DNA from 3 places in the Actinoplanes sp. NPDC048796 genome. Region 1 is predicted to be linked to each of the others. Evidence: riboswitches for the same ligand, from Rfam matches in the RefSeq annotation. Region 1 holds a riboswitch; each other region holds the start of a gene.
What was found. A riboswitch is a leader RNA that binds a small molecule or an ion and turns the genes downstream of it on or off. The one in region 1 is predicted to bind cyclic di-AMP.
Positions count from the first base shown of each region.

Region 2: it holds a riboswitch for cyclic di-AMP, as region 1 does, so the genes downstream of both, AB0C26_RS12410 (transglycosylase family protein) here and AB0C26_RS32195 (NlpC/P60 family protein) in region 1, are expected to answer to the same signal.
Region 3: it holds a riboswitch for cyclic di-AMP, as region 1 does, so the genes downstream of both, AB0C26_RS22285 (transglycosylase family protein) here and AB0C26_RS32195 (NlpC/P60 family protein) in region 1, are expected to answer to the same signal.

Region 1 is NZ_JBEZGO010000009.1:198,537-208,120, forward strand. Features, by position in the region: gene AB0C26_RS32190 (LamG-like jellyroll fold domain-containing protein) at 1-781, opposite strand, end outside; cyclic di-AMP (ydaO/yuaA leader) riboswitch at 1,191-1,337, shown strand; gene AB0C26_RS32195 (NlpC/P60 family protein) at 1,345-2,157, shown strand; gene AB0C26_RS32200 (MsnO8 family LLM class oxidoreductase) at 2,208-3,188, opposite strand; gene AB0C26_RS32205 (Uma2 family endonuclease) at 3,257-3,787, opposite strand; partial or broken gene AB0C26_RS32210 (DMT family transporter) at 3,840-4,649, opposite strand; gene AB0C26_RS32215 (Lrp/AsnC family transcriptional regulator) at 4,740-5,243, shown strand; gene AB0C26_RS32220 (AAA family ATPase) at 5,196-7,931, opposite strand; gene AB0C26_RS32225 (transcriptional regulator) at 8,082-8,729, shown strand; gene AB0C26_RS32230 (DUF3291 domain-containing protein) at 8,770-9,234, shown strand; gene AB0C26_RS32235 (response regulator) at 9,218-9,584, opposite strand, start outside.
Region 2 is NZ_JBEZGO010000002.1:848,612-858,195, forward strand. Features, by position in the region: gene AB0C26_RS12370 (bifunctional glycosyltransferase family 2/GtrA family protein) at 1-984, shown strand, start outside; gene AB0C26_RS12375 (DUF3040 domain-containing protein) at 1,280-1,570, opposite strand; gene AB0C26_RS12380 (DNA glycosylase AlkZ-like family protein) at 1,777-2,874, opposite strand; gene AB0C26_RS12385 (GNAT family N-acetyltransferase) at 2,894-3,559, opposite strand; gene AB0C26_RS12390 (TetR/AcrR family transcriptional regulator) at 3,856-4,425, shown strand; gene AB0C26_RS12395 (methyltransferase domain-containing protein) at 4,440-5,213, opposite strand; gene AB0C26_RS12400 (XRE family transcriptional regulator) at 5,261-5,827, shown strand; gene AB0C26_RS12405 (saccharopine dehydrogenase NADP-binding domain-containing protein) at 5,805-7,040, opposite strand; cyclic di-AMP (ydaO/yuaA leader) riboswitch at 7,152-7,323, shown strand; gene AB0C26_RS12410 (transglycosylase family protein) at 7,328-7,936, shown strand; gene AB0C26_RS12415 (nuclear transport factor 2 family protein) at 7,982-8,347, opposite strand; gene AB0C26_RS12420 (LysR family transcriptional regulator) at 8,418-9,359, shown strand; gene AB0C26_RS12425 (hypothetical protein) at 9,356-9,584, shown strand, end outside.
Region 3 is NZ_JBEZGO010000005.1:141,787-151,370, forward strand. Features, by position in the region: gene AB0C26_RS22270 (amidohydrolase family protein) at 1-977, shown strand, start outside; gene AB0C26_RS22275 (hypothetical protein) at 1,033-1,293, shown strand; gene AB0C26_RS22280 (hypothetical protein) at 1,359-2,141, shown strand; gene AB0C26_RS22285 (transglycosylase family protein) at 2,123-2,806, opposite strand; cyclic di-AMP (ydaO/yuaA leader) riboswitch at 2,809-2,964, opposite strand; gene AB0C26_RS22290 (hypothetical protein) at 3,150-3,524, opposite strand; gene AB0C26_RS22295 ((2Fe-2S)-binding protein) at 3,571-4,326, opposite strand; gene AB0C26_RS22300 (LLM class F420-dependent oxidoreductase) at 4,392-5,288, shown strand; gene AB0C26_RS22305 (peroxidase family protein) at 5,389-8,136, opposite strand; gene AB0C26_RS22310 (helix-turn-helix domain-containing protein) at 8,170-8,748, opposite strand; gene AB0C26_RS22315 (LLM class F420-dependent oxidoreductase) at 8,824-9,584, shown strand, end outside.

The DNA.
Region 1 (9,584 bases):
TCGGCACGGTGACGTCGGTGACCGTGGTGGTGTAGTTACGGGTGTCCGGGTCGAAGCCGCGATCGCCGTTCTGCGACAGGCTCATGGTGATCAGGGACTGCGGGAACCGGGGCAGCAGCGCGTTGGTCTCCTGGGACGTGCTCACGGCCGCGCCGTCGCTCGCGGTGGCCGTCCAGGTGTAGGTCTGGCCCCACTTGAGCGCCCCGGCCGGCACGGTCCAACTGCGTGACGACCGGGTGCCGGACTGGGCCACGGCCGTGCCGGCCGCGTTCGTGACGGTGAACGCGTACGTGGTGGCGTTCGGGCCACCGTCGGGATCGTTGCCGGTGACCATCAGCTCCGGCGTCAGGGTGGGCACGGTGGCGCCGGTGCCGGGGTACTGGGCGTCGATCTGCGGCGCGACGTTGCCGGCGGCGGCGAGCGCGGCGGCGGCCCCGCGGGTGACGATCTTCGGGCTGGTGGACTTCTCGACCTGCCGTTGCGGCCGGCTGGCGGGCGGCAGAGCGCCGACGCCCTTGCCGGGTTTACGCCCCGCTCCCCCGTCGGCCCGGGTGTCGGCGGCGGAGGCCGGCCCGGCCCGCAGCGGCCCCCCGTCGAGCTGCCGCGGGACGGGTTTGGCGGCCACCGTCGGCGGGGATTGGAAGTACGCCTTCAGCGATCCCAGCATCGAGACGACGGACGGCCCGCGTTCCAGCTCGCCGGCCAGGTGAAGCGGGACCGCCCCACTGATGGTCAGCGACATCGACGCGAACAAGCCCAGAATTCGTCGTCCGGCGGCCATGGCACTCCGTCCCCGATCGTCATGGCCGCGTTCTGCGCGCCGTGCACAGTGGAGCCGCTTGATCGACTGCCCGGCTAGTGTTCGGGCCGGGCCCGTACTGTTCGGAACGATCTCGAACAGGCCGAACGACCAGCGCCGTCAGCCAAAAAAATCATGTGCGCTATTTCACCGAGTCGGATAAGCGCACCGTAGTCAGACAGCTACAATCCGTTTCCGAAACTCCGATGGAACCGGCGAAAGGGGGCGGCGCTCAGCATGCCAACTACTGAGGGTCATTCCGCCTTCGTCACGGGAACGGCAGATCGGGGTGTAGCAAGGTGAGGCCGGCCGCACCCATTGGCCGACTCGCGTCGATCCGGCTCACGCCGAGCCCTGCCCGGGCCGATCGCCGCGACCATGAGCGTTCAGAACACCATGAAGGCATCCGGGGCAGGGACGGGGGAACCACCATCGGCTCACGTACGCAGTGGGCCTTGGGGTGAAGCCGCTCCGCGCGGCCGGGCAACCTTCCCGCCCGAACCCGACAGCTAACCTCGCAGGCGTGCCGGAAGGATCTCCCTACCGTGCACGAACAACGTTCGAGCCGGCGCCGCATGGCCGCCGGCACCATCGCCCTGTCGCTGAGCCTGGGCGCCGGGCAACTGGTCGCCGCCTCCAGCGCCACGGCGGCACCGATCTCCACCGCACAGCTCGCGGCCGTGGCCGCGGCGAAGAAACAGGTCTCGATCCGCACCGCGATCAGCGCCCGCACCATCGCCATGGGCCGGTCGACGAGGATCACGGTCTCCTACCGGAACCCCGCCAACGGCGCCGCGGTCAACTCCGGCACGGTGCGGCTCCAGGCGTACCGCAACGGCAAGTGGGTCACCTGGTTCGCGAAGAAGCTCACCAGTAAGGGCACCGTCGCCTTCACCCCCGCGCCGAAGGTCACCGGCTACTTCCGCACCGTCTACAGCGGCAACAGCGCCTTCGCCGCACGCACCGGCGGAAAACTCAAGGTGACCGTCGTCCGTGTCTCCTCGGGCCGGAGCGCGAAGATCCTGGCCGAGGCGAAGAGGCACGTCGGCAAGCTTTACCTGTACGGCGCGGCCGGCCCCAACCGGTTCGACTGCTCCGGCTACACGATGTACGTCTACCGCAAGTCGGTCGGCGTCAAGCTGCCGCACAAGGCCAACTCCCAGCAGCGGTACGGCCGGGCGATCAGCAAGGGCGCCAAGCAGCCCGGTGACCTGCTCATCTCGCGCCGGGGCTCGTACGGCTACCATGCCGCCGTCTACGCCGGAAACGGGTACATGTACGACTCGCCCCACACCGGCGCCCGGATCAGCAAGCGTAAGATCTTCAACGCCAACTACGTGGTCCGCCGCCTGGCCTGACCGCCACTCCCGCGGCCGGCGTCAATGGGGATGCCGGCCGCGGGAGCGGTTCAGGCGCTCGGAAACAGTGCCGCCAGCGCCGCGTCCGAGGCGGCCAGGGCGGTCCGGTCGAAGGTGCTGCCGGAGGTGACGAGCTCGGCCGCGCCCGTACGGTCAAGCAGCTCGGCGAGCCGGCTCTCCACCTGCCGTGGCGTGCCGGCGATGGCCGCCGCGACGGTCTGCTCCAGGTATTGCCGCTGGCGCGGCGTGCGGTCGGCGGCCTTGGCGACGGCCACCGGTTCCAAAGGCGGAAACACCCCGGTCGTACGGCTTCGCGCCATCGCCCACGCCTCCGGAAGGAGCAGATCGGCGGCCTCGGCGGCGGTGTCCGCCACCAGCACGTCCAGGCTGATCGCCACCCACGGCCGCTCCTGCCGCGCCGACGGCCGGAACTCACGCCGATAACGCTCCAGCGCGTCCAGCCTGTCCTCCCGCAGAATCGGGCCACCCACGATCACCGGCAGCCCGAGCGCCGCCGCGACCTCCAGCCCACTACCCGTCGCCAGCACGAACAAAGGCACGACGCCGTACGGCCGGGGATGCAGCCCGATCTCCGACGTCCCGTCGAGAAACCCGCGCAGCTCCCCCAGGTCGGCGGCGAAGTCCCGCTCCACCTGCCGAAGCGCCCGCCGCACCGGCGCGGTGAACCCCGGCGACCGCCCCAGCCCCAGATCGACCCGCCCCGGCGCGAAGGCCGACAGAGTCGCGAACTGCTCAGCCACCACAAGCGGCTGATGATGCGGCAACATCACCCCGGCCGACCCGACCCGGATCGTCCCGGTGGCCCCGGCCACGGCCGCCAGCAGGACAGCCGGCGCCGACCCCGCGATCCCCGGAACGCCATGATGCTCGGCCACCCAGAACCGCCGATACCCGAGCCGCTCGGCCCGCGCCGCCCGCGCAACCGTCCCACGAAGCGCTTCCGCCTCGGCTTCACCAGCACGCGTACGGGACCGGTCAAGAAGCGAGACCTGAAACCGAGAGTCGATCACCAACCTTCCAGCACCCTCCGGTGCCGGGTTGTTCCTCCCCCGGCCGAAACAAAGGCCCAGCTCACACCTCAGAGCCGGCCGAGATCGACCTCGACCGGGAACGGCGCGGTCACCTTCACGACGCCGGTGAAGACCTCGCCGTCACGGTAGCGGCCGGCGGCCGGGTCGAGGACGTACGTGTAGACCAGCGGCGCCCCGGTGGCGGCCTGCTCCACGCGCCAGTAGAACTGGATGCCGGCCCTCGCGTACTGGTCCGCCTTGACGACCCGGTCGGTCGTCTCCGTTCCCGGGGCTACGATCTCGGCCACCAGGAGTACGTGCTCGGGGCGCGTCGGAGTGACGTCGATGGTGTCCGCGCGATACACCGTGACGTCAGGGCGGAGGTTGGTCAGCGGAGCGTCGCACAGCCGCACCTCGACATTGGTGTCGGCGTTCCAGCCCGGGCCCACGGCGGTGTCCCACGCGTTCGCCAGCAACCTGGCCAGGCGGTTGTGCCGCTTGGACGGGCTCGGGAGTGGGTGGACCACCCCGTCGACGATCTCGATGCCCGTGCGGCTCTGCGCTGTCCACGCGTCGTACTGCTCCAGCGTGATCTGCATGGGCACTTCTTACACCCCGGCGGCGGAACGGTAGCTCCGACACGATGACGGCCGCGACGATGAGGGCGCCGCCGGTGAGGGCGCCCGCGGTCAGGCGTTCGCCGGCCAGGCGGCCGATCAGGGCGGCCCACACCGGCTCGCCGGCGTAGATGACCGTGGCTCTGGTGGGTGGGACCGCGCGCTGGGCCCAGTTCATCGTGACCTGGATGAGTGCGCTGGCCACGCCGAGAGCGCCGGCGATCGCGGCCAGGGTCCACGAGGGGGCGGGCAGCGGCTCGCCGGCCAGAGGGCGCACCGCGAAGCAGATCAGGGCGCACACCGCCACCTGGACGACGGTGACCCGCCGGGCGTCGACCGTGCCGGCGAAACGTCCGATGAGCAGGATCTCGGCGGCGATCGCGACCGTGCCTATCAGCGTCACCACCTCGCCCGCGCCCAGGCTCAGCCCGGCCGTGGCGGCGCCGGTGAGCAGCAGCAGGCCGGCGAAAGCGCAACCGATCCCGGCCCACGTGCCGGCGCTGGGCGTACGGCGGGTCGTCGCCCACAGCCCCAAGGGCACCAGCGGCACGTACAGCGCCGTGAGGAACGCCGACGTGGAACTCGGGATCGACTGGAGCCCGACGGTCTGCAGCCCGTACCCGCCGGCCAGCGCCACGCCGACGACGGCGCCAACCGCCAGTTCGCGCCGGGTCACCTGTCGCAGGGCTCGTGGGGACAGCGCCGCCAGGGCGAGCGCGGCCACGCCGAAGCGCAGGCCGACGAAGGACCACGGCCCGGCGACGGCGAGCCCTTTCTGCACCGTGCGGAAGGTGCCGCCCCAGACTGCGGTCACCGCGACAAGAGCCCATTCTTTCCTGACCATGTACGCCACGGTGCCGAGCCCACCGTCCGTACACAACTAATGGAGATCAAGAGGCATCGGAGGCGCAACTATTGTAAGAAGGTGCCCACCTTGGACGAGAAAGATTGCGCGATCCTCGACCTGCTGCAACAAGAGGGGGATCTGCCGAACATCGAGCTGGCCCGCCGGCTCCAGCTCTCGCCGGCGGCCACCCTGCGGCGGGTGCAGCGCTTGCGCGCCGAAGGCGTGATCACCGGGGTACGGGCTCTGGTCGACCCTGAGAAGGCGGGCGCCCGGGTCGAGGCGTTCGTGCTCGTGGCCCTCACCGAGCACTCCGACGAGGGTGACGCCCGCTTCGCCGAGGCCCTGGCCGCCATCCCGGCCGTCCTGCGGGCCGACGCGGTGACCGGGCCCGAGGACGTTCTGCTGCACATCGCCGCCGCCGACGCCCGCGAACTGCAGCAGGTGCTGCGCTCGCTGACCCGCGTGGGCGCGCGCCGCCTGACCACGCTGCTGCGGCTGGAGGCCGTCAAGGAACCGGCGCCGGTTCCCGCGAGGCCGGCCGGCTCACAAGTCCGGAGCGCCCTTCCACGTGGTGGCCAGCTCCCGGCGTGAGGTGACGCCCAGCTTGGTGAAGATCTTGCGGATGTGCCACTCGACGGTGCGAGGGCTGAGGAACAGCGCCGCGCCGATCTCCGCGTTGGTACGGCCGTCGACGGCGAGGCGGATGATCGACGTTTCCTGGGCGGTCAGATCCCGGCGCGCGTCGGCGGCCGGGCGGCGGACGTTCTCGCCGGCGCCGGCCAGTTCCCGGCGGGCCCGTTCGGCGAAGCCCTCGGCGCCCATGGTGGTGAACGCCTGGTGGGCGGCGCGCAGTTCGACCCGGGCGTCGGCGTCCCGGCCGGCCCGGAGCAGCCATTCGCCGTACAGCAATCGGGCCCGGAAAGCCTCTGTGGTCGTCTCGGTGACCGACAGGTGCTCGATGGCCTCGCGGTAGCGGTCCTCGGCCGTGGCGGCCGGATCGGCCAGCGCGTCGGCGATCGCCTGAGTTCCCCGGGCCCATCGGGTACGCACGTCGGCCGTCCGCTCGGCGAGACGGTCCCGCGCCTCGACCACGATCTCCCGCTCGCCCAGGCGTGCCGCCGCCTCCGCCATCTCGCGCAGGGGAAAATGCGGAAGACCGAGGTCGGTGTACGCGGTGGCCTCCCGCGCCGCCTCCAAAGCGGCCCGATGGTCGCCGATCCCGTTGTACAAAGCGGCTTTCACGTGGTGGGCCAAGGTGTGCAGGCGGCCGTCACCACGGGTGGTGGCGTCGCGCAGCTTGGCCTCGATCAGCTTGCGGGCCGGCTTCTCCTGGCCCCGGTAGGCGGCGAGGGCGAGCCCGGCCGACTGTTGCAGCGGGGCGGCGGTGGCCCGGGTCATGGCGTCGCCCTCGTCGAGCAGGTTCGCGGCGTCGGCGAACCGCCCGGCGTACAGCAGGCTGCCCGAGCGCAGGGTCAGGGCGGCCGGCAGCAGCCGGAGCACACCGGTGCGCCGGGCATGGGCGACGGCCTCGGCGCTCAGCCGGTACGCGAGGTCGATGCGGAACAGCTCGTGCACGGCCGGCTGGATCAGCCAGAGCAGTCCGATGTGCTCGGCCGGGTTCAGCGCGTCGAGGGCACGTTCCAGCAGCGGGCGGGAGGTGGCCCGATCGTCCAGGATCCAGGAGACGAGACCGGTCAGGAGCAGGTCGGGGAACGACTGCCCGGCGGCCGGTACGGCGCGAGCGGCCCGGGCCGCGGTCCGCAGGTCGTCGCCGCCGAAGCGGCCCGCGTAGACGGCGGCGCCGATCGCGCTCAGGAAGGCGTCGCGGGCCGCGGCCGGGTCGAGCGGTTCCAGGCGGTGGGCGGCCGCCAGCAGCGGCGGCCCGGCCGCGCGGCCCGGGGTGAGCATGAACATGACCTGGGCCCGCAGACGTTCCACGCGGGCCTGGTGCAGGGGGTCGATGGAGCCGAGCTGGGCCGCGCCGAGCAGTTCGGGCACGCGGGAGTACGCGCCGGCGTCGAGCCGGGCCGAGGCGGCCGCCACGAGCAGGGCACCGCGGTGGGCGCCGTCGAGGGTGAGCTCGGCCGCGCGTTCGAGGAAGGCGGCCGCGGCGGACGGGCCGCCCCGGGCCAGGGCGCGGCCGGCCGACTGTTCGAGTTCGGCCGCGACCGCGTCGTCCGGGCCGTCGGCCGCGTGGGCGCGATGCCAGGCGCGCCGGTCGGGGTCGCGCTCCGGGTCGGTGGCCTCGGCGAGCGCGGCGTGCACGGCGCGGACCTCGGCGATCCGCCCGCAGCGCCAGGCGGCCGAGCGGACCAGCGGATGCTTGAACCGGACGCGGGTGTCGACGTCGATGAGCCGGGCGGCCTGGGCCGGCTCGGCGGCGTCACGGCCGACCCCGAGCTGTTCGAGGGCGCGCCACAGCAGCTGGGCGTCACCGACCGGTTCGACGGCGGCGGCCAGCAGCACGGTGCGGGTGTCGGCGGGCAGCGCGGCGATCCGGCGCTGGAAGCCTTCCTCGAGCCGGCTGGTCAGCGGCATCGGGTGGTAGCCGCCGAACCCGAACGCCAGTTCGGCCGGCGACATGTTGCGGGGCAGCTCGATGAGCGCCAGCGGGTTGCCGCGGGCCTCGGCCACGATCCGGTCCCGTACGCCCGGGTCCACCGGCCCGGTCAGGGTCGCGTCGAGCAGGGCGCGGGCGTCGGCGTCGGGCAGCCCCTCGATCAGCAGTTCGGGCAGGCCACCGAGGGTGTTCCCGTCGTCGGTGGTGCGGGCGGCGAAGACCAGCGCCACCGCTTCGGTGTCGAGGCGCCGGGCGACGAAGCTGAGAATGACGGCGGACATGGCATCGATCCACTGCACGTCGTCGACGACACAGAGCAGCGGCCGCCCGGCCCCGGCCTCGGCGAACAGCCCGAGCACGGCCAGCCCGACCAGCAGCTGGTCCGGCGCGTGACCGCTGCCGAGCCCGAACGCGGTGGCCAGCGCGTCCCGCTGCGGCGGCGGAAGCCGGTCGAGCTCGCCCAGCAGTGGCGCGCAGAGCTGCTGAAGCCCCGAGTAGGCGATCTCCGACTCCGACTGGACACCGGCGGCCCGCAGCACCCGGGCGAAGTCGGCCCGGTCGGCCAGATGGTCCAGCAGCGCGGTCTTCCCGCACCCGGCCTCGCCTCGCAGCACCAGCGCTCGGCTGCGCCCGCCGCGCACCTCACGCAGCAGCCGCTCGAGCACGTCCCGCTCCCGCCGCCGCCCCCGCAGCTCGGCGCGCCCGCTCCCCTCCGGCATGCCCCGAGCCTAGCCCGCAGTGGATCACCGGCGACGATGCGCCGACGGCGTGCCGGATGCCGACCCCGGGCGCGGGTCGGCTCTGGCCGTGGGTGTGCCGTTACGCCGCCGGGCTCTAGCGCCAATCGGCGTTGGCAATAGGCTTGGGGAGTGACGACTCCGGACGATCTGCGGGATCTCGACGCTGTGGCCAGCCTGGCCGATCCGGTGCGGCGGCGGGCGTACGAGGTGGTCGCCGCCGGTGACGGGCCGGTCGGGCGGGACGAGGTGGCCGAGGCGCTCGGGGCGGGGCGGACGCTGGCCGCGTTCCACCTGGACAAGCTGGTGGCGGCGGGACTGCTCGAGGTGTCGTACGCCCGGCGCTCGGGCCGCACCGGCCCCGGCGCCGGACGTCCGGCCAAGCTGTACCGGCCGGCCGCGGGGGAACACGCGGTGAGCGTGCCGCCGCGGGCCTACCGGGCCGCCGCCGAACTGCTCGCGGAGGCCTTGGAGCAGGCCGGGGCCGAGGAGATCCTGTACGGCGTCGCCCGGCGGCACGGCTCGGCCGGGCCGGCCGCCGCCGACGTGAGCGAGCTGCTGACCGGGCAGGGCTACGCGCCCGAGGCGGAGAACCCGGACCGCATCGTACTGCGCAACTGCCCGTTCCACCGGCTGGCCGAGCAGTTCCCGCCGCTGATCTGCGGGATGAACCTGGCGATGGTCGACGGCCTGCTGACCGGGTCGGGCCTGGACGCCGAGTGGACGGCCCGGATGGACGCCGCGCCCGGCCGCTGCTGCGTGACCCTGTCTAAAAAGTAATCCCGTTGACTTTAGACGGCTCGGCTGATGAGCTGACGCCATGGACGCCTTCCACCTGGCTCAGATCAATACCGCCCGGCTCCGCGCCCCACTGACCGACCCGTCGATGGCCGAGTTCGTCGACGGCCTCACCCGGATGAACCAGCTCGCCGACCGCTCACCCGGCTTCGTCTGGCGGCTCGAGGGCGAGAACGGCGACGGCACCATCGCCCGCCCGGACGACCCGAACCGCATCTACACGCTTTCCGTCTGGGAGTCCCCGGAGCATTTGCGGGCGTACGCCTACCAGTCCGAACACCTGGACTACCTGCGCCGCCGCCGCGAGTGGTTCCACCCCCACGGCACCGAGGCCGCCCTGGTCCTGTGGTGGATCCCGGTCGGCACGATCCCCACCCTGCGCCAGGGCATCACCCGCCTCGGCCGCCTCCGCGCCGACGGCCCCACCGCCGGCGCGTTCACCCTGCGCCAGCCGTTTCCCGCACCGCAGGTCAGCGCGGCGAGGTGAGGGACAAGCGGATCGCGCTTTCCAGGATGTCCGGGCTGACCGGCTTCTCCAGGTACGGCGCCTGGGGCTGAACCAGGCCCATGGCCAGCGCGATGGTGCGCGGCACGCCCGTCGCGAACACCACCTTGATGTGCGGGTGGATGGCGGTGACCCGGCGGGCCAGGTTGCCGTTGAGGTCGCCGGGCAGGGACAGGTCGGCGACCAGCACGTCGATGTCGCCGTGCTGCTGGCACAGGGCGACGGCCGTGTCGCCTTCGCCGGCGGTCAGCACGCGGAAGCCGCGGGTCTGGAGCATGTGCGCCATCGCGGCCAATACGTCCGGGTCGTCGTCGACGACCAGAACTCCCGGT
Region 2 (9,584 bases), on a different contig from region 1:
TGGGTGCACCTGGCCGAGAAGGGCCGGGGCCGCGCGCTCAAATACGTCTGGACCCATTCGGACGCGGCCGTGCTCGCGTACATGGACGTCGACCTGTCGACCGACCTGGGCGCGCTGCTGCCGCTGGTCGCCCCGCTGATCAGCGGGCACTCGGACCTGGCGATCGGCTCACGGCTGGCCCGCGGCTCGCGGGTGGTGCGCGGGGCGAAGCGCGAGTTCATCTCCCGCAGCTACAACCTGATCCTGCGCGGCACGCTGTCGGCCCGTTTCACCGACGCGCAGTGCGGCTTCAAGGCGATCCGCGGCGACGTGGCGGAGCGCCTGCTGCCGATGGTCGAGGACACCGGCTGGTTCTTCGACACCGAGATGCTGGTGCTGGCCGAACGGGCCGGCCTGCGCATCCACGAGGTGCCGGTGGACTGGGTGGACGATCCGGACAGCCGGGTCGACATCGTCTCCACGGCGATGGCCGACCTCAAGGGCATCGCCCGCTTGCTGCGCGCTTTCGGCTCGGGCCGGCTGCCGCTGGCCACGCTGCGCGAGCAGTTGGGCCGCAACCCGCTGCCGGTCGCGGGTGTGCCCACCGGCCTGACCGGCCAGCTCATCCGTTTCGCCGGCGTGGGCGTGGCCAGCACCCTGGCCTACCTGGCCCTGTACGCGATCCTGCGCACTTTCGCCGGCCCGCAGTGGGCGAACTTCATCGCCCTGCTCGTCACGGCCATCGCGAACACGGCCGTCAACCGCCGCCTGACCTTCGGCGTCCGCGGCAACGACGGCGCCTGGCGACACCAGGCCCAGGGCCTGATCGTCTTCGGCGTGGGCCTGCTCCTGACCAGCGGTTCGCTGGCCGCGCTGAACACCGCCGCCCCCACCCACTCGAAGCCGCTCGAACTCGTCGTCCTGGTAGCGGCCAACCTGCTGGCCACAGCGGTCCGCTTCCTGATGCTGCGCGTGTGGGTCTTCCGCTCCCGAGCCCGGGCTTGACCTGCCGCCGGGATACCAGCACTTCCAGCCCAACGAAGAGACGGCGCCGACTCCTACCCGGCGCCGTCTTTTCCACGTCACACGCATCAATCGCCAGGCCGCCGCAGCCCCTGCTCGCCCCGCGACCACAGCCGCCTTCTCCCGCAGCCGCCTTCTCTCCCACTGCCAGGCGCCCTCGCCACGGCCGAGCCGCCTCTCCCCAGCCGGCGGGCATCTTCATCCCTAAAGCCGCGAATCCCCACAGCCGCGAATCCCCACAGCCGCGAATCCCCACAGCGGCGGGCCTACGCGAGTGTCAGGTCGGGGGCTGGCGCCGGTGGCGGGGCTTTCTCTGGGTGATGGCGGCAATGACCACTGTCGTCGCGAAGACGGCGGAAACCGCGGCGGCGATCCACCAGCCGAGGACGCCGAGGGTCACGGCGGCGATCCAGACGACGACCGCCGTGAGGATCAAGGTGAGGGGTGGACGTCTCGACCGCGGCGGGTCGAGCTGCCCGCTGCTCATGCGGGCGCAGAACTCCGGATCATCCTGCTGCAGCTGGCGCTCCAACTGCGCCAGTCGACGGCTGTCTTCCCTGCTCAACATGACGCCACCTCCGCCTCGGCCAGCGGCCCTGATCGAACGGCACGCACTCCGATCAATGCCATTGTTACTCAGATGTTGCCTCCCGGATACCTCTTGATTCTGGCTCGCCACGCTGATCCGCATATGACCAGGCCAAAGAGATCCAACGAGGCTGCCACCCAGGTCCGGAAAACCAAGATCCGGGAGTCCGCACCCACGACGTGAGATCAATCGAACGCGACTGTCACTTCCGGAACCTCGCGGGCCCGCGCCACCTCCGCGGCCTCGGCCTCGACCTGCTTACGGCGGCCGGCCGAGACCTTGTCGAACGCGGTGATCGTCAGGTCGACCCGCTTGCGACCGGCGAGCTTGGCCCGCCAGACGCCGACGATTTCCCCGTCGAGCAGGAGCGCCCCGGGGTTGCCGATGACGCGCCACACCTCTTTCTGCTGAGCGCGGTCGGGCACCAGCACGTCGCGATCGCGGGCTTGCAGCAGCGCGTCCATCGGCGGAACAAAGCGGACGCCATCGGCCCGCGCCGCTCGTGCGAGATCGTCCACCGCCTCGACGGGCAGCCACTTCTTCTTACCGTCCACGGTGATCTCGGCCAGCCGCTCGACCGGCCAGACCGATTTCATCTCGGCGGTCGAACTGCCCAGGTATTTGCCGACCTCGAGCGGCGTCGCCGGACCCAGGAGCCGCAGGTACGTGAGGATCAGCTCGCCGATGCCCTCGTTCTCCCGAGGGCGTGGAGGCGCGGAAGGGATCGGTCCCAGCGTCGCGTCCTTGCCGCGGGACTGCACCTCGACGCCGCCGGCCAGGCCGGAATGCTGCCAGACGTTGCCCGCGATGTGTCGCGCCCGGCAGCTCCGGCACTCATACGTCAGGGCACGCGGCACCCGCTTGCTGACCTCGCCGCTCACCTCGCCGCGCGGCATCGGGCCGTGGACCACCTCGCGGAACGCGTCGGCGGTGACCCGGAAGGCCTCGACACCCAGCTTCATGCCCTCGGGGATCTGGCCGCTCTGGATGCGCGCGGTGGCGTCGGCGTCGCTGATCGGCCACAACTGTTTGATCAGGGCCGCCAGGTCGGCGCGACGATGCAGGTGAGGCGCGCCGCGGGCGGCCCACACGGTGATCAGCCGGTCGTCGGCGAGCGGACCGCTGGTGCGCGCGGCGAGCGCGACCCAGGCCGAGCCGGGCGTGTATTCCTGCACGCCGAGGTCGAGGACGGGCAGGTCGGCCGGGCGCGCGTCGACGCGCTCGGCGAGACCGAGAGCGGCGATGCGGTAGGCCGTCACCTGTGCACGATCGACGCTGACCATGGCACACCTCCAGGGAAGCTCAGGTGCGACGACCGTACCGCCTGGCTGCGACATTTTTGAGCCGATCGCGGCGGGTGCCGGCCTGGCCCTCGACGAGTTCCCAGGTGTCGAGCCGGCTTGAGCCGTACGGTCCCTCCTGGAGGATCGGCGGTTCGCCGGTCAGCCGATAACCGCAGCGCTGGGCCACGGCGGTGCTGGCGGTGTTACGCGGGTCGATGCGGAGCAGGAGCCTGCTCAAGGCGAGCGCGCTCCGGGCGTACTGGGAAAGCAGTGCGAGTGACCCCGACGCCAGCCCGCGCCGGCGATGGTCCTTGCCCACCAGATAGCCCAGTTCGGCCTCTTTGAGGCCGAGGTCGACGCCGAAGAGCAGGACCTCGCCGAGCGGTCGCCCGCCGTCGGCGGTGATCGCGAGCTGGATGCGTGAACCGCTGACGCGGCCCTGATGAGAGCGCTTGAGGTACGCGATGCCGGCCTCGACGTCGAACGGCGACGGCATGGGCGTCCACCGGGCGATCTCGGGTTCGTCGAGCAGATCGATCAGATCGTCGAGGTCGTCGGATCGCCATTCGCGCAGCACGATGCCGTCTCCCGTCAAGGTGAGCGGGTAAGGAAGACGGCCGGCCATGATTTCGATCCTGCCCGTAAGGGGCCGGTTGCAGCCAGTCTCGATCCATATCTGGCTCATGAGTGATTGCTCATGTCGCGAACGCCTGCCGCCGCCCGAGCACCTCGGTGGTTACTCCTCGATATGTCGTCTGGCGTCCCGAAATCCTCCCGCCGGCCGTCGCGCAGCCGTTGATCATGCGGGTAGCCATGGATTCTGCACACTCAGTGCCCAATGTGGACGTTGGCGTGTGTGGTGATCTACGAAGTCGTACGGTAATCGTCGTGGACGAACAGAGCGCTACTCCGGCCCGCCGCGGGGAGACGTACGGCGGTCGGTCGCGCGCGCAACGTTCCTCCGATCGCCGGGAGCGGATCGTGGCATCGGCAGTGTATCTGTTCGGCACGCGCGACTACGACGAGGTGACCATCACCGACGTCTGCGCCCGGGCGAAGGTCTCAAAAAGGTACTTCTACGAACATTTCCGCGACCGTGAGGCCTTGGCGATCGAGGTGCAGCGGGAGCGGAACGAATGGCTGCTGCGCCGGGTGGCGGCGGCCGCCCCGCCGAGCCCGGCCGGCCTGGCCGAGCTGTTCCGGCCGGTCCTGCGCACGATGGTCGGCTTGCTGCGCGACAATCCGGAGACGGCGCACGTCATCTACATCAACGCGCCGCGGATGGAGACCCGGCGCCGCGGGGTGCTGCGCGAGGACGCCCGGTTCGTCGCGGTCATGCTGCGGTCGCTGATCACCCCGGAAGATCAGGTCCGGTACGAGCGCACCCTGCTCGCCCTGGTCGCCGGCGTCAGCGAGGTGATCATCGACTGGATCACCCACGGCATGACCGGCGACCCGGACGAGCTGGCCGAGCACCTGACCACCATCGCCGTCGCACTGGCCGAAACCCTCCAGCCCGGCGGCGGCCTCCAGCCCGGCGGCGGCCTTTAGCCCGGCTGCGGCTTTCAGCTGGGCTTGCGCCCCACGATGACCGTCCGGGTGGCACGGACGACCAGGTCGTCGCGGGTCTTGATACCGGCCACGATCTCCTCGAGGGCCTTCAGGTCGTCAGCCGAAAGCCGATCCTCGAGCCGGTGCAGCCCGCGGCCCAGCGAGATCTCCGCGTAGCGGCCGGCCGCGGCCGGCAACGGCGGCCGCAGGTCGATGTCGAACCGGCGGTCAGCCTCGACGACGAAGCCGGCCTCGGCCAGCAGGGCCGGCCAGTCGGCGTGCATGTGCAGCCCATGCTCGGCCCGCATCTTGTCGAGTTCCGCGTTGAGGCGGCCCTCGATGTCGGCCTCGGGACCGGCCGGCAGGAAGCTGGGGAAGGACTCGAGCTCCGCGACCACGAGGTGCCCACCGGGCCGCAGCACGTCGAGGGCCTGCCGCAGCCCGCGAACCGGGTCGGCCAGGTGGTGCAGCGAGGCCGAGGCCCAGATCAGGTCGGCCGGCCCGAGGTCGGGCCAGGGCTGGTCGAGGTCGGCCCGGACCGTCCGGATCCCGGGGTCGGTGGCCTGGATGTGGGCGAGCATCTCGTCGTCCATGTCGACCGCGACGACCTCGGCTCCCGGCAGCGCCCGCAGAAGCGCGCGGCTGCCCACACCGGTGCCCGCACCCAGGTCGATGATCTTCGGCTGGGCCGGGGCCAGCGAGCCGACCCAGGTGATGACCTCGTTGTGGTAGTCGCGCAACACCTCGGCGTCGAGGTCAAGCAGCTCAGCGAAAGCGGTATGTGCCATGTCTCGAAGGTAGCCGCATCTTGCGTCAGCGACATAGCATCTTGCGTATGACGCAAGACGGCGAACTCGATGCCCTGGTCCGCCAGCGCATCCGGGGCCTGCGGATGGCTCGCGGCTGGTCCCTCGACGAGCTGGCGGCCCGCTGCTACCTGAGCCCGTCCACGCTCAGCCGCATCGAGACCGGCCACCGGCGGATCGCCCTCGACCAGCTGGCCCCGATCGCGCGGGCGCTCAGCATCACCCTCGACCAGCTCGTGGAGTCGGGCGCCGACGACGACGTGGTGATCCGCCCGCACCGCGACGAGGCTCGCGGCATCACGACGTGGTTGCTCTCCCACGAGAGCAACCAGACCGTGGCCAAGCTGCGAGTGACCCGTGCGATGCCCAAGGATCTGCGGGTCCACCCGGGCCGCGACTGGTTCACCGTGCTCTCGGGCACGATCATCCTGCGCTTGGGCGAACGCACCATCACCGTCCGCACGGGCGAGGCCGCCTCGTTTTCCACGATGGTCCCGCACGCGTTCGGCGCCCTCGACGGCCCGGCCGAGGTCCTGTGCGTGCTCGACCACGAGGGCGAACGCTCCCACCTGCTCAACCACGGCGACCATCACTGACGCTGGAACCGCGGGTGGAGATCTCCACGCCGGCGGCCCGAAGGCGCTCCACGAGCGTGTCGCCGAGCGCCGTGGCCGGGGTCAGCACGCCACCCTCACCCTTCGGCAGGTCGACGGCCAGGGCCAGGGCGCTCTCCCCCAGCATGATCGCCGTGCCGCTGTAGCCAGGATCGTGGTCGTCCCGGAACCGGGCCGTGTAGTGGGCGCCCGTCGAGGTGCGGCCGAAGAGGTCGCAGGTGAAGTGCCCCTTGTCGCTGGACGGCCCCTCACCCGGTTTCGGCAGCACGCGGTCGATCACATATCGCGTCGGCGGGAACATCAGACCCGCGACGAGGGCACCGAAGCCCAGCTTGACGCCGTTGGCGGCCACCGGGGACACCAGGGGCGACGCGCCCACACTCATGAACTCCCGATAGCGGAACTCGCGCCCGTACGCGTAACCCCGCAGCGCATTGCTGCGCCGGACGACCCGCGTGTTGTAGGACGCCATGAAGAACGGCGCGAGTGTCCCCCGCAGCGACGGATGTACCCGCTCGCCCCGAACGGTGGCGATGTCGGACTGCCGGCCGAGGTCCGGCTCGGCGGCCCGGTCCGGGCTCAGCGAGTACGGGCCGGCCGCGACCCGCCTTTTCGCCGGATCCCTCTTGACGGTGTCGAGCTGATGGCGCAGCGAGTCGATGGTGCCGCCGCTGACCCCGCCGCGCAGGCTCGTCACCACCATCGCGGTGTCGGTGAGCTCGCCCGCGCCGTCACGGCGAACGGCCTCGCTCAGAACGTGCACACCGAGGTCGGACGGGATCGAGTCGAACCCGCACGAATGCACTATCCGGGCACCGGTGCCACGGGCCACCTCGTGGTTGTCGTCAATGCTCTGACGTGCGAAAAGAACCTCACCGGTCAGGTCGAGATAGTCGGTTCCGGCCCGGGCGCAGGCGTCCACCAATGGCTTGCCGTATTTCGCGTACGGCCCCACGGTCGTGACGAGAATCCGCGTCGCCCGCGCGAGCCGGGCGACCGCGTCGGCGTCACCGGCGTCCGCGACCAGGATCGGCCATTCGACGCCGAGCCGGCGTTTCACAGCATCGAGTTTGCTTTCGGAGCGGCCGGCCAGCGCGATCCGAAGGCCATCGGGGGAATGTTCGGCCAGATGCCGTGCCACCAGCGCACCGACGAAGCCGGAAGCGCCGTAGACGACGATGTCGTGCTCGGTCATGGTTGCCAATTCTCCAACAAGCTCCACAAATGCGCGCGACACGATAACGTCGATCTCGCCTATTCCTATAAGAATCCGGCGGGTGCCCTTTCGCGGTCGCCGCCGGTCCGTACGGGCGGAACGCCGAATCCTGCCGCTGCCCGGCGGAACACATACTTACGGCATGGAGCGGGGGACCCGAGTTCTTCGGCGCTTTGGCGCGCCTCGGGGTGAAGCCGCGCACGCGCGGCCGGGCACCTCAGCCCGAACCCGACAGCTGACCTCGCAGGCGTGGAGGGTCTTTCGTCATGGCACAAATGTGCAAACCTGCCCGCGTCATGGTGGGCCTGGCCGCCGCAACTGTCACTCTGGCCGCCCCAGCAGCCCCGGCACTCGCTTCACCCCCGGCCGCCGCGCCGGCGCACGCCGTCGCGCTCGCCAAGGGCGGTTCCGTCAACTGGGACGCCATCGCCGAGTGCGAATCCGGCGGCAACTGGGGCATCAACACCGGCAACGGATACTACGGCGGCCTGCAATTCAGCCGCAGCACGTGGCGCTCCCACGGCGGACACCGTTTCGCTCGCACCGCCGACCAGGCATCCCGCGCGGAACAAATCCAAATCGCCGAGCTGGTCCGCCGTTCCCAGGGCCTGGGCGCGTGGCCGACTTGTGGCCGAAAGGCCTTCTCTACCCGCCAATATCGCAGTACAAACACGGTCACTCGCAAATCCACCGTCAAGGCTCCATCCACAGCGTCATCCACAGGCCGCTACTACGTGGTGCGCGCCGGCGACACCCTTGCTTCAATCGCCGCCAAGGCAAACGTGGAAGGCGGCTGGCGAGCCCTATACCGCCTGAATCGCGCCGCTTTGAACAGCCCGCATCGCATCTTCCCGGGTCAGCCTCTGGCGCTGTAATAGCTGCTCCCGGCGCCGGCGAATGCCTGATCGCCGGCGCCGGGATCACGACCGCGGAGTCTGGAATTCCGGCTGGTCGAGAACCCGCAGCCACGTGCCGTCGGGCTGGCGGCGAACCACCTGGGCCCGGGCGCCCGAGCCATCTCGCGGAGGTGTGGAGGTCAGGGCCAGCTCGCCGCTCAGCAGGGTGGGCAGCGGCTCCTCGGGCTCGACGGTGGGCATGTGTGGCAGAGCCTCCTCCCACATGCGCTGGATGGCGGCGCGGCCGACGGTCTGGCGTCCGGGTGGGTACGCCATCACGGCATCCTCCTCGTACAGCAGTGCGAGGCCTTCGGCGTCTTTGGCGTTGGCACGCTCGACGAACAGGCGGGTCAGGTCTTCGGGGCGCTGGGCCTTCTCTCGTTTCGTCATGCGTCCAGCCTTCTCGAGGCGGGATGAGAAGTCCAACGCATGGTTTTCATGGGAGCTAGAATCCGCAGTTATGGAACTGCGGCAGCTGGAGTACTTCGTGACGGTCGCCGAGGAAGCGAACTTCACCCGGGCGGCGGAGAAGGTGCACATCAGCCAGTCGGGCGTGAGTGCGCAGGTCAAGGCGCTGGAAAGCGAGCTCGGTGCGGAGCTGTTCGACCGTTCGGGACGAGTCGCCCGCCTCACCGAGGCGGGGGTGGCCGCGCTGCCGTACGCCCGGGCCGCGCTCGACGCCGCAGCCGACCTGCGCGAGGCCATCGACGAGGTGAAGGGCCTGGTTCGCGGGCATGTGACGGTCGGAATGGTGAGCGGCTGCGAGATCACACCGCTGTTCGCCGGGATCGCCGGCTTCCACGGCGAGCACCCGGGCATCGAGCTCGAACTGACCGAGGGCGACTCCCATGATCTCGTGGCCGGAGTCCGGGCCGGCGCGATCGACATCGCCCTGGTCGGCCTCGCCGGCGAGCCGCCCGAGCACCTGGCCACGCAGGTGATCAGCAGCGAGGGCCTGGTCGCGCTCTTTCCTCCGGACGAGCCCCGCGACCGCATCTGTCTGGCCGACCTCACGGCGTACCCCATCGTCACCCTGCCGCAAGGCACCGGGATCCGTGCCGCCTTCGACGAGGCCTGTCTGGCGGCGAGGTTGATCCCCGACGTCGCGCTGGTCGCGTCGGCGCCCGGGACCGTCGCCGAGCTCGCGTCGCGCGGCTTGGGAGTGGGAGTGCTGAGCGAGTCCATGGCGCCCGCATTTCCCCACCTCACCGCCATACCCATCGATAACGTGCCGATTCCGGCGCTGTTGGCGCTTGTTTGGCGCCGGCGCGCGAGTCCGGCGCTATCGGCCCTGCTCCCGCACCTGCGGCGGGCCTTCGCTGTGGACAACTCGGTCGCCGAGGGCGCCCCTGTGGATAACCGAAAGCCTCGATCGCCGGAACTCGATAACGTCTCGGCATGACTGAGACACCGCTCCGGCAACAGCTTCGAGAGGCGCTTCCACCCGCGATGAAGGCCCGCGATCGTGCCGCGATCGCGGTTCTGCGGGCGACGCTCGCAGCTATCGACAACGCCGAAGCAGTGCAGACCGATGAGGGTACGGGGGTGAGCCTGGCCATCGAGACATCGCCTGTCGGCGTCGGCGCGACCGAGGTGGCACGCCGAGTGCTGACCGAGGAGGACGTGA
Region 3 (9,584 bases), on a different contig from region 1:
TGCCCTTCCCGGTTCTCCATTACGGGTACGACGGGTGGTCCTCCCCGCGGGATCTGCCCATGCGGCGCGACGACGCCGGCTGGCTCGCCTCGATCCCCACGGCCGGGCGCCACGTCGTCGACTGCGTCGTGCGCTCGGCGCGATCGGAGCGGTGCGACAACAACGACGGGGCGGACTACCGGCTCTGGATCGGGCTGGACCCGGTCGACGCGCACACGCACGTCCGCGCGCCCGGCGGCGGCATGCTGGGTTTCGACAGCCTGCGCACGGCCGCGTTCTCCGGCGGCATGACGCACGCGCTGGTCTCATGGACCGACAACGACCTGGTCGAGATCGTCGCCGAGGCGACGCCGTGGCTCACCCCGCTCGTCTGGGTCCGGCCCGGCGGTCCCGATCCGGCCGACGTCCGGCGCCGGCTCGCCGCCGGCGGCGCCGGACTCAAGCTCCATCCGGCGTACGACGGGTATCCGGCCGACACGCCGGGGCTGGATCCGTACCTGCGAGTGGCCCAGGAGGCCGGCGTGCCCGTGACGGTGCACAGCGCGCCCGGACCGGCCGATCCCGACCTGATCCGGCGCCTGGCCGAGCGGTTCCCGGCGGTACGGTTCGTGCTCTACCACACGTACCTCGGACCTCCGGAGGGCCGCAAGCGCGCCCTGCGGCACGCCGCCGCGCTGCCGAACCTCTACCTCGAGACCTCGTGGTGCCGGTCGGCCGAGGCCGAGCGGCTGCTCGACGAGCTGGGACCGGACCGGGTGCTCTTCGGGTCGGACGCGGCCACCGACGGGCCCGACCACTACGTCCGGCGGCCGCCGAACATCGAGATGACCGAGAACTACAACACCGGGCTGCTGCGGCTGGCCCAGCGGCTCGCGCCGGAGGTGTTCCGGGCGTTCGTCTCGGGGAACGCCCGCAAGCTGTTCGGCCTCCCGGCGGCGTACGTTCACAAGCGCCGTCCGCGGCGGCCGTCACTCTGACGTGGCGGTGTGGCGCGCCGGGCAAGATCTCCCATGAGTCGCTATGTTGGTACGCATGACGACGGCCGGCGCACGCGGGACACTCCTGCCGCGCGCGTTGCTGTCCATTCTGCTGTTCGTGTTGCTGGCGCAGGTCGCCACGCCGCAGCGGCCGTCCGCCGCTGTTTCCTCCTCCGCCGTTTCTGAATCCTCCCCGGAAGAGCCGGGTGAGGAGGCGGAGTTCGAGCAGGCGCCGCTTGACCGCGCCACCGTCCTCAGTACGCAGTTCACCGCGGGTGTCCGCGGTTCTCGCGCGCCTCCGGCCGCGTCCCTCTGATCACCGCTTGGTGATCGCAGCCCTGTTGCGAAGAGTGGACGTGCCGACTGGACGGATAGATAGTCATGAATGTTGTAGCGGAGATGCTCGTTTCCTCGCCGGCGCCGGCGGCCATCTGGGCCACGCTGATGCTGCTCACCCTGCCCGCTCTGCTCCTACTGGGCAGCCCGCAGGCGATGCGCCACCCCCGGAAGGCGGCTCAGGAGACCGTGGCCGCGCTGCGGTCGCAGGCCACCCTGCGGCGGCGTCAGGCCGAGGAGGCCGAGCGGGCGGCCCAGTTCGCCTCGGAGGTCGAGGTGGCGGCCTCGCGGGCGGCGGCCTCGGCGCAGCGCTGGCAGGAGATCTGGGAGCAGGCGTCGGCCTCGGTGAACACGGCGTACGACGCGTGGCTGGAGGCGGATGCCCGGGTGCGGAGCGCGGCCTCGGCCGCGGCGTGGGGCACCCCGTGGTCGGTGCGGACCTGCGAGGAGTACGCGGCGCGGGAGCGCTTCCTGCACCAGGCCGTCTCGGCGGCGGTCGGCCGCGGCGAGCTCCCGGCTTCGGCGCTGGGTGACGCGATCGCCGGGCGCAACGGCTGGGACGCGCGGCTGCACCCGGTCGACCAGGAACTGGTGATCGCGCGGGCCTCGGCCGCGTGGCTGCGCCAGTGCTACGACCTGGCCGTCGAGGCCGAGGCCACGGCCTGGCACGACGCCTCGCTGGCCCGGCGCGCCGCGAGCAGCCTGCGCGAGGAATCGCAGGCGGCCGCGGTGCTGGCGGCGGCCCCGGCCCCGGTGCGGGGGAACACCGAGGTCCGGGCGAGCCGCCGGGTCACTTTCGGGGAGATCGCTCAGATCGCGATGCGCTGACCCGGGAAGATCAGGTTCGGGTCGTCGATGATGCTCTTGTTGAGCTCGGCGAGCCGCTCCCAGCCACCCTCGATCTGGTAGCGGTTGGCGATCTTGGCCAGGGTGTCGCCGGCGCGGACCACGTAGAAGTCACCGCTGGTCCGGGTCGTCGACTTGTGGGTCGACGTCGTCTTCGCGCTCGACTTGTGGGTCGTCGAGGTCGACTTCTTGTGCGTGCTGTGGGTGCTGTGGCTGCTGTGCGTGCTCGTCGACTTCTTCTTCACCGACGACTTCTTCGTCTCCGAAGCGCCGCTGGTGTTGTGGCCCTTGTAGCTCTTGGACGAGCCGGCCTTCTTGCCGCAGACGGGCCAGGCGCCGATGCCCTGACCGTCGAGGACCTTCTCGGCGATCCGGATCTGCTCGCTGCGGCTCGCCTTGTCGGCAGTGCTGGCGTACTTGCCGCCGCCGTAGGCCTTCCAGGTGCTCTTGGTGAACTGCAGGCCACCGTGGTAGCCGTTGCCGGTGTTGATGCTCCAGTTGCCGCCGGACTCGCACTGGGCGACGGCGTCCCAGTTGACGCTGCCCGCGGCCTGAGCCGGCTGGGCCGCACCGAACAGGGCGAACGCTCCGGCCACGCCGGCGGTGGTCAGGCCGAGGGCGATGGTGTGCTTACGGGTCTGTGCCATGGAAGAACAACCTCCACGCCTACGAGGTGAGCTGTCGGGTTCGGGCTGAGGTGCCCGGCCGCACGTGGCGGCTTCACCCCGAGGCACGCGCTGGGCGTGCCGAGGAACGTGTGGGTCCCCCGCTCCATGCCTGAGTTGAATTCCGTCGGGCGGCGGCAGGACTCGGCGTTCCGCCCGCGGTGCCCACGATCGTGGGACCGGCCGACCGTAACCACGCCCGGCGACGGTCGGCAAAGGCCCGAAGGGCGATCGTGACGTTGTTCTCAGTACGCCCAGGCCGGGAATGTGCCCGATTTCGTCCCGTTATGTGGGCCACCACGATCAAGGCCGCGACCAGGCACGATCAGTCCGGCGTTACCAGGCCCTGCAGCCCGACGACAATGGCGACGAGACCGAAGATCGCCAGCAGCAGTCCCCGGCCGAACGGCGCGGCGCCCGGTTCGACCGGTTTGCGACCGGTCAGGCGGTCCCAGAGCAGCGCGACGCCGACGGCGATACCGACCACCTCGAAGTGGAAGACGTGCGGCCCGTCGAACAGGTGCACAAGCAGGTAGTAGCCGCCGGCCACCAGGGCGACGACGCCGACCACCCAGCCCCAGGGCGCCACCTTGTCGGCGAACCCGCCCACCCCACCGCCCACCCGGGGAATCTGCCGCAGCAGGGCCGCGGCCAGCAGCAATCCACCGAGGATGTTCGCGAGATCCAACAACAACGCCATGAGCATGCCTCCCTGGTACCCATACGGGAGCGCTCCCATGTTCGGTTCAGCGCCGCTGGATCGAACAGTCCGCGCAGAGCCGCTGATGCGGAATCGTGAATGCCAGGCAGCACGTGCGGCGACGGACCCGCTCGGCGTTCCACTCGACCAGCCCCGCCACCCCCAGCGTCCGCAGCACCCGGCCCGTCGTCTCCCCCGGCGGCACCCCGGCCACCGCGGCGGCCCGCTGAGCCGCGTGCGCGACCCCCGCCGAGAGTGACCCCAGCAGCAGGCGCCGGCTGACCCGGGTCGCGTCGGCAACGGTGTCGAGCAGCGGCGTCACATGCTCGTCGAGCAGCGTCCGGCGCAGCGTCGCCAGCAGCGCGCCCTCGTCACCGGCGACCCGGACCCGCGGCTCTCCGCCACCGGCCAGCGGGTCGCCGGGCAGCACCGACACCGGCACGTCCTCGCGCAGCCCGAGCCGCGCCGGCGCGTACCGGTCGTCGAACCGGATCAGCACCTGAGCACGCGAGAGATGCGGCACCCGGCGCGCCGCCACCCACCCGAAGACCGCCGGAACCGCGAGCCAGAAGGAGTACGCCTTCCAGATCAGCGCCGCCGACACGTGCGGCTGCGCCGCCGGCCACCGGCGCCGGCCCGCCTCGAGCAGCACCTCGACACCGTCGCCGACCAGGCTTTCCGCGGGGATCCAGCCCTCGAGATCGCGCACCAGCAGGTCGGCCGCGAGCCCCGGCACCCGGTTGCTGGAGCCGAAACCCGCCGCGATCGCGGCGAGGATCGGCGCGTCCACGAGATCTCCCACCACCGCTGTATACCCGCCCGAACGCTTTTCAGTGACGCGTCCCCAGTGGACGGTAGGGTGGCCCGGTGAAACTGGGTGTGAACCTGCCGCAGACCACCACCTACGACCTGGCGCACGACGTGACCGCGTTCGCCCGGGAAGCCGAGCAGATCGGCTTCGACAGCCTGTGGGCGTACGACCGGGTGCTGACCCCGGAAGACCAGACCGGACCCCACGGGTTGTACGGAATGCCCGATGTGCCGTGGCCGGAACGGTACGGCTACACCACGGATCCACTGGTCACCCTGTCGATGGCGGCCGCCGTGACCTCGCGGATCGAACTGGGCACAGGCGTCCTGGTGCCGCCGCTGCACGTACCGGTCCGCCTGGCCAAGATGCTGTCGGCCCTGGACGCGGCCAGCGGCGGCCGCCTCATCGCCGGCCTGGGCGCCGGCTGGTCCATCGACGAGTTCGAGGCCAGCGCCCCGCGCCCGCTGACCGAGCGGGGCGCCGCCCTGGACGAGTTCCTGGACGTGGCGGAGGCGGTCTGGGGCCCCGACCCGGTCACCTTCGACAACGGTCGATACTCGATCAAATCCGCCCGTATCAACCCAAAGCCCGCCCGACGCGTCCCGGTCATCCTCGGCGGCCGCGGCGAACCCGCCCTGCGGCGCATCGCCCGCCGCGCCGACGGCTGGCTCCCGACCGCGACGGCACCCCAGCAGGTCGGCGAGACCCTGACCCGCCTGCGCGACCTGGCCGAGGCGGCGGGCCGTGACCGAGCGGCCATCACCTGCGTCTTCCAGATCGGCGTGGCCGCGACCCCCTCCGTACCGAAGATCGTCGAGGAGATCGAGGCCCTGGCCAAGGTAGGCGTGGACCACGTCTACGTGACCCTGCCGTCGGCGTTGTCCTCACTGACCGAGCTGATCGACACCGCGGCCGCCCTGATGTCCGCCGCCGAGGACGCCGACCTGCACTGACCCCACCCCGCGCGCCGTGTCGGCCGCCGCCGCGGAAGTGGAGCGGCGGCCACGAGCGGACCGCGCACGACCGGCCCGGCGGCCCAGCGCTGTCGCCGGATCACGTCGAGGACGACGGCCAGGGTTTGAACGCGTTGGCCGGAAGCTTGGCGCCCAGTGCTGGGCAGTGGCGGCTGATCAGGGCGGTCATGCTGGTCTCGGCGATCCGGTCGAGGCCGAACCGGGTGTAGATCTCGGGGCGGTAGTCGGCGGTCAGGAACCGGTCGCTCTGCAGCCGCCGCGAGGCCATCAGGATGAAGACGCGGAACGCCGTGTCCGAGAAGCCGAAGCCCTCGGGCGGCGTCTCCGCGAACAGGCCGACCATCGTGTCGACCTCGTCGATCGACCGGTAGACGGCGCGAAGCTTGGCCACCGAGGCGGGATCGGCCGAGAGGTCCTCCCAGCGTGTGATCCGGGGCAGGTGCAGTGCCTCGCGGAAGTCGTTGTAGCGCGGGACGTCGCGGTGCCGGGTGCGGATCAGGTCGACCACCGACAGGTCGATCACCTCGCCCTCGCGGACGAAGTTGAGCAAGGCCCGCGGATAGTTGTGCAGTGCGATCGCCCCCGGGTGGGCGATGCCGAACGAGTACAGGGTGTCGGTCAGCCCGAATTCCCGCAGCGCGTCGTCGGCGCGGTCGCCCTGGATCTCCGGGAACTCCGCGCGGCGCAGCAGGGCGCCGTCACCGGCGGCGTGGAACGCGTACGAGTCCGGGATCAGCGGATGCATCCGGTAGACGGTGACGAAGTCCTCGGTCAGCGAGTACGGCGTGCCGTGGTGGTCCGGTGTCGTGGCCGGGATGCCGTGCAGCGCGTTGGCGTCGGTGAGCCACAGGCCGGCGCGGCTCAGCCAGTCCTTCGGCGGGACGCCGCTCCAATTGACGTTCATGGCCCGCTCCAGCACCGGCGTGGCCAGGATGGCGGGCGTCCACTCGATCGTATGGATCTTCACGATGATGGCGGCGACGATGAGGCGCGCGGTCTGGTAGATCCGCTCGTCCGGCCACAAAGGATTCCGTGACCGCAGCTCGTCGCAGAGGAGGTTGTGCTCGCGGGCGAAGAGCGTGTGCATCGCGCCGAGGCCGAGCCACCACGCCTCGCTGAACCCGGTGATCTCCGATCCGGCCACGTCGAGCGGCAGATAGCCGTCGGGCGTCATCCGCAGTTTGGCGCCGTCGCGCAGGTCGAGGGCCTTGGCCGTGGTGGTGCCGTAGACCTCGGAACCGTCCCACCAATGCGACGCGACGTTGCCGAAGAGCACGCCGTCGCGGGTGACGTTCCCGCCGACGCGCATCTCCGGCTCGAGCGGGCCACCGGGCGTGTTGGCCCAGCCCGCCATGTCCGGCGGCAGCGGAACCCGGACATCCGCCACGCCGAGCGGGTGCCGGGCGTGCACGACCCAGTCGTGCACCTGGAACTGGATCCACGCCGCGGCCAGGATGTTCAGCGACGTGGCCGGCCGGAAATCGTGGCGGTGCAACAGTTCCCGGCTCACCACGATCGGGTTGGGCTCGATGACCAGCTCGGGCCGGGCCACGGCGGCGACGTTGCGCCCGAAGGCGGCGCCGACGGCGCCCATCGACGGCTCGGCCAGATCGTTCCAGGTTCCCTCGTGGGTACGGAAGGCGCGCGCGTCCGCCGACGGCGGCGCCGGCACGGGCCGGGCCGACGGCGGGGCGGGCCGGGTCTCGGTGTCGATCAGGTTCTCGCGGCGCAGCACGTCGCGCAGCGCCGCCAGATTGAGCAGCGACAGGGCCTCCGGCAGGCGGTGCCACGGCCGGAACCGGTTGACCACGCCGAACAGGGAGCGCATGGCCGCCCCGGCGATCCGGTTGCGCAGCGGGACCTCGGTGACCCAGTGCCGGCGGTCGCGGTGCGCGGCGCTGGCGTCGTAGGCGGCCTCGCGCACCCGGTTGAGGTTGCCGAGCGGACGGAACTCCGCGGTCGTGTTCCAGGGGTTGAACCGCAGGGCGTGCACGGCTCCGTCGTCCGTCGCGCCACTGTGGATGGTCAGCACGGCGATCGGCTCGGCGTCGGACTTCCACTCCACGGCCGCGTCCTCGATGGGCGTCTCGCGGGGGCCGCGATAGCGTTTGACGCACAGCTCCAGGCGTACGTCCGCGGCCTGAAGCCGCGACGTCATCTCCTCGCGCAGGAAGTCGAAGCCGGAGAACGGGGCGGCCGCGGGGGTGCCCGGCGCGGGCCGCAGAAGGTACTGCACGGCGGTGCCGCCCCAGGCGATCGGCACGCGGCTCCAGTAGGTCTCGGTGGCGACGCTGCCGATCCGGCGGCGGCCCCGCTGAACGTTGCCGACCATGCGCAGGGTCTCGACGGGCCCGAGGACGAAGACCAGGCGGACCAGCCCGAGGTAGCGGCGCGCGCCCCCGCCCGCCGTGGCCACCGCGAACTCGGTGAACTGCCGGGCGTCGCGGGCGTGCGACACCGGCGCGTTCGTCATCAGCAGGTCGTGCTGCTCGCCGGGCGAGACGGTCACCCGCACGGCGGCGCCGCGCAGGTCGGGCTCGCGGTCGTCGAGGATGCGGCCCTCGGCGTTGCTGAACCGCACGGAAGCCGGGTATTCCGCGCCGGGAACGGCGTACCCCACGCGCAGATCCGCTGGGACGTCGAGGAAACGCAGCGTCGCCGCCGCCGTGGCGAAGGTCCCCTTCGCCTGGAACCCGGCCCGGATCGGGCCGCCGGCCTTCCGGTTCTTCAGTTGCGTCTGAAGGATCTGCCGCGCCATCCGCTCGAAGAGGCGCCGTTCCGCCTCGGGCGAACCGCCCAGGTAGACCTCCTGCCATCCGGTGGTCATCCGGGCAGCGTAGCGGCCATCGGCAACCGTGGATCACCCGATCAGGGCGGCGGCGGCCTCCACAGCCCGTACGGCGACCTCGTCCAGCGGACGGTCGCTGAGCGCGAAGAACCCCTCACCGAACAGCGCCACGTAGCCGTGCGCGACCGCGAGCGTCGCCTCCAGGAGCCGGACCGCCGCCGGGTAGCCACCGGGATGCGCCGCCGCCACTGCCAGATCCAGAAGCGCCGTCATGAGCGCGCGGGTGTGGTCGCGGCGCTCATCATCGCGCACGGCGTACAGCTCGTTGGCGAAGATGACGCTCATCCCGGCTCCGGTCCGGCCCACATAGCGGACATAGGCGCCGGCCACCGCCGCCATTCGGGCCGCCGGGTCGCCGGCCGGAGAGACGGCGGCTTCGATTGCCGTACGCAGGTCGCGCGCGGCCCGCGCGGACACGGCGCTCAGCAGGTGGGCGCGGTCCGGGAAATGCCGGTACGGCGCGGCGGCGCTCACCCCGATCCGCCGGGCCACGGCCGCGACCGAGAAGCGCTGCACCCCGCAGTCGGCCAGCACCTCGAAGCTCGCGGCGACCAGCGCGGCCCGGAGATCGCCGTGGTGGTAGCGCGTCACGGTTGCCTCCCTGTAAGGGGGCTCTTACATTATCAAGTAAGTGCCCTTTTACATCTGATGCGCCCGGGAGACATCGTGACCATCCGGCTCGGCTACCAGATCCCCAACTTCACCTATCCCGGTGTGCCCGTCGAGAACCTTTTCGACACCGTCGCCGCCCAGGCCCGCGAGGCGGAGGCGTCCGGCTTCGACACCGTGCTGGTCATGGACCACTTCTACCAGCTTCCGGGCATCAACACGCCCGACCACCCGATGATGGAGGCCTACACGACCCTGGGCGCCCTGGCCGCCTCGACGTCGACGGTGCGGCTCTCGACACTGGTCACCGGTAACACGTACCGGAACCCGGCCTTGCTGGCCAAGACGGTGACCACATTGGATGTCATCGCGAAGGGCCGCGCGATCCTCGGCATCGGCGCCGGCTGGTTCGAGCGGGAACACCAGGACTTCGGCTTCGAGTTCGGCACCTTCGGCCAGCGCTTCGAACGGCTCGAGGAAGCCCTCGGCATCATCGCGCCGATGCTGCGCGGCGAGGAGCCCACGCTCGAGGGCAAGTGGTACACGGCTCGCGGGGCGATGAACCACCCGCGCCTGCGCACGATCCCGATCATGCTGGGCGGCGCCGGCGAGCAGAAGACGTTCCGGCTGGCCGCCCGCTTCGCCGACCACATGAACATCATCTGCGACCTGGACGACCTGCCCCGCAAGGTCGCCGTCCTGAGGCAGCGCTGCGAGGAGGCCGACCGCGACCCGGCCACGCTGGCCACCAGCTTCCTGGTCACCGGCATGGTCGGCGAGACGGCTCAGGAGGCCGCGGAGCTCAGTGCGAGCCTCGA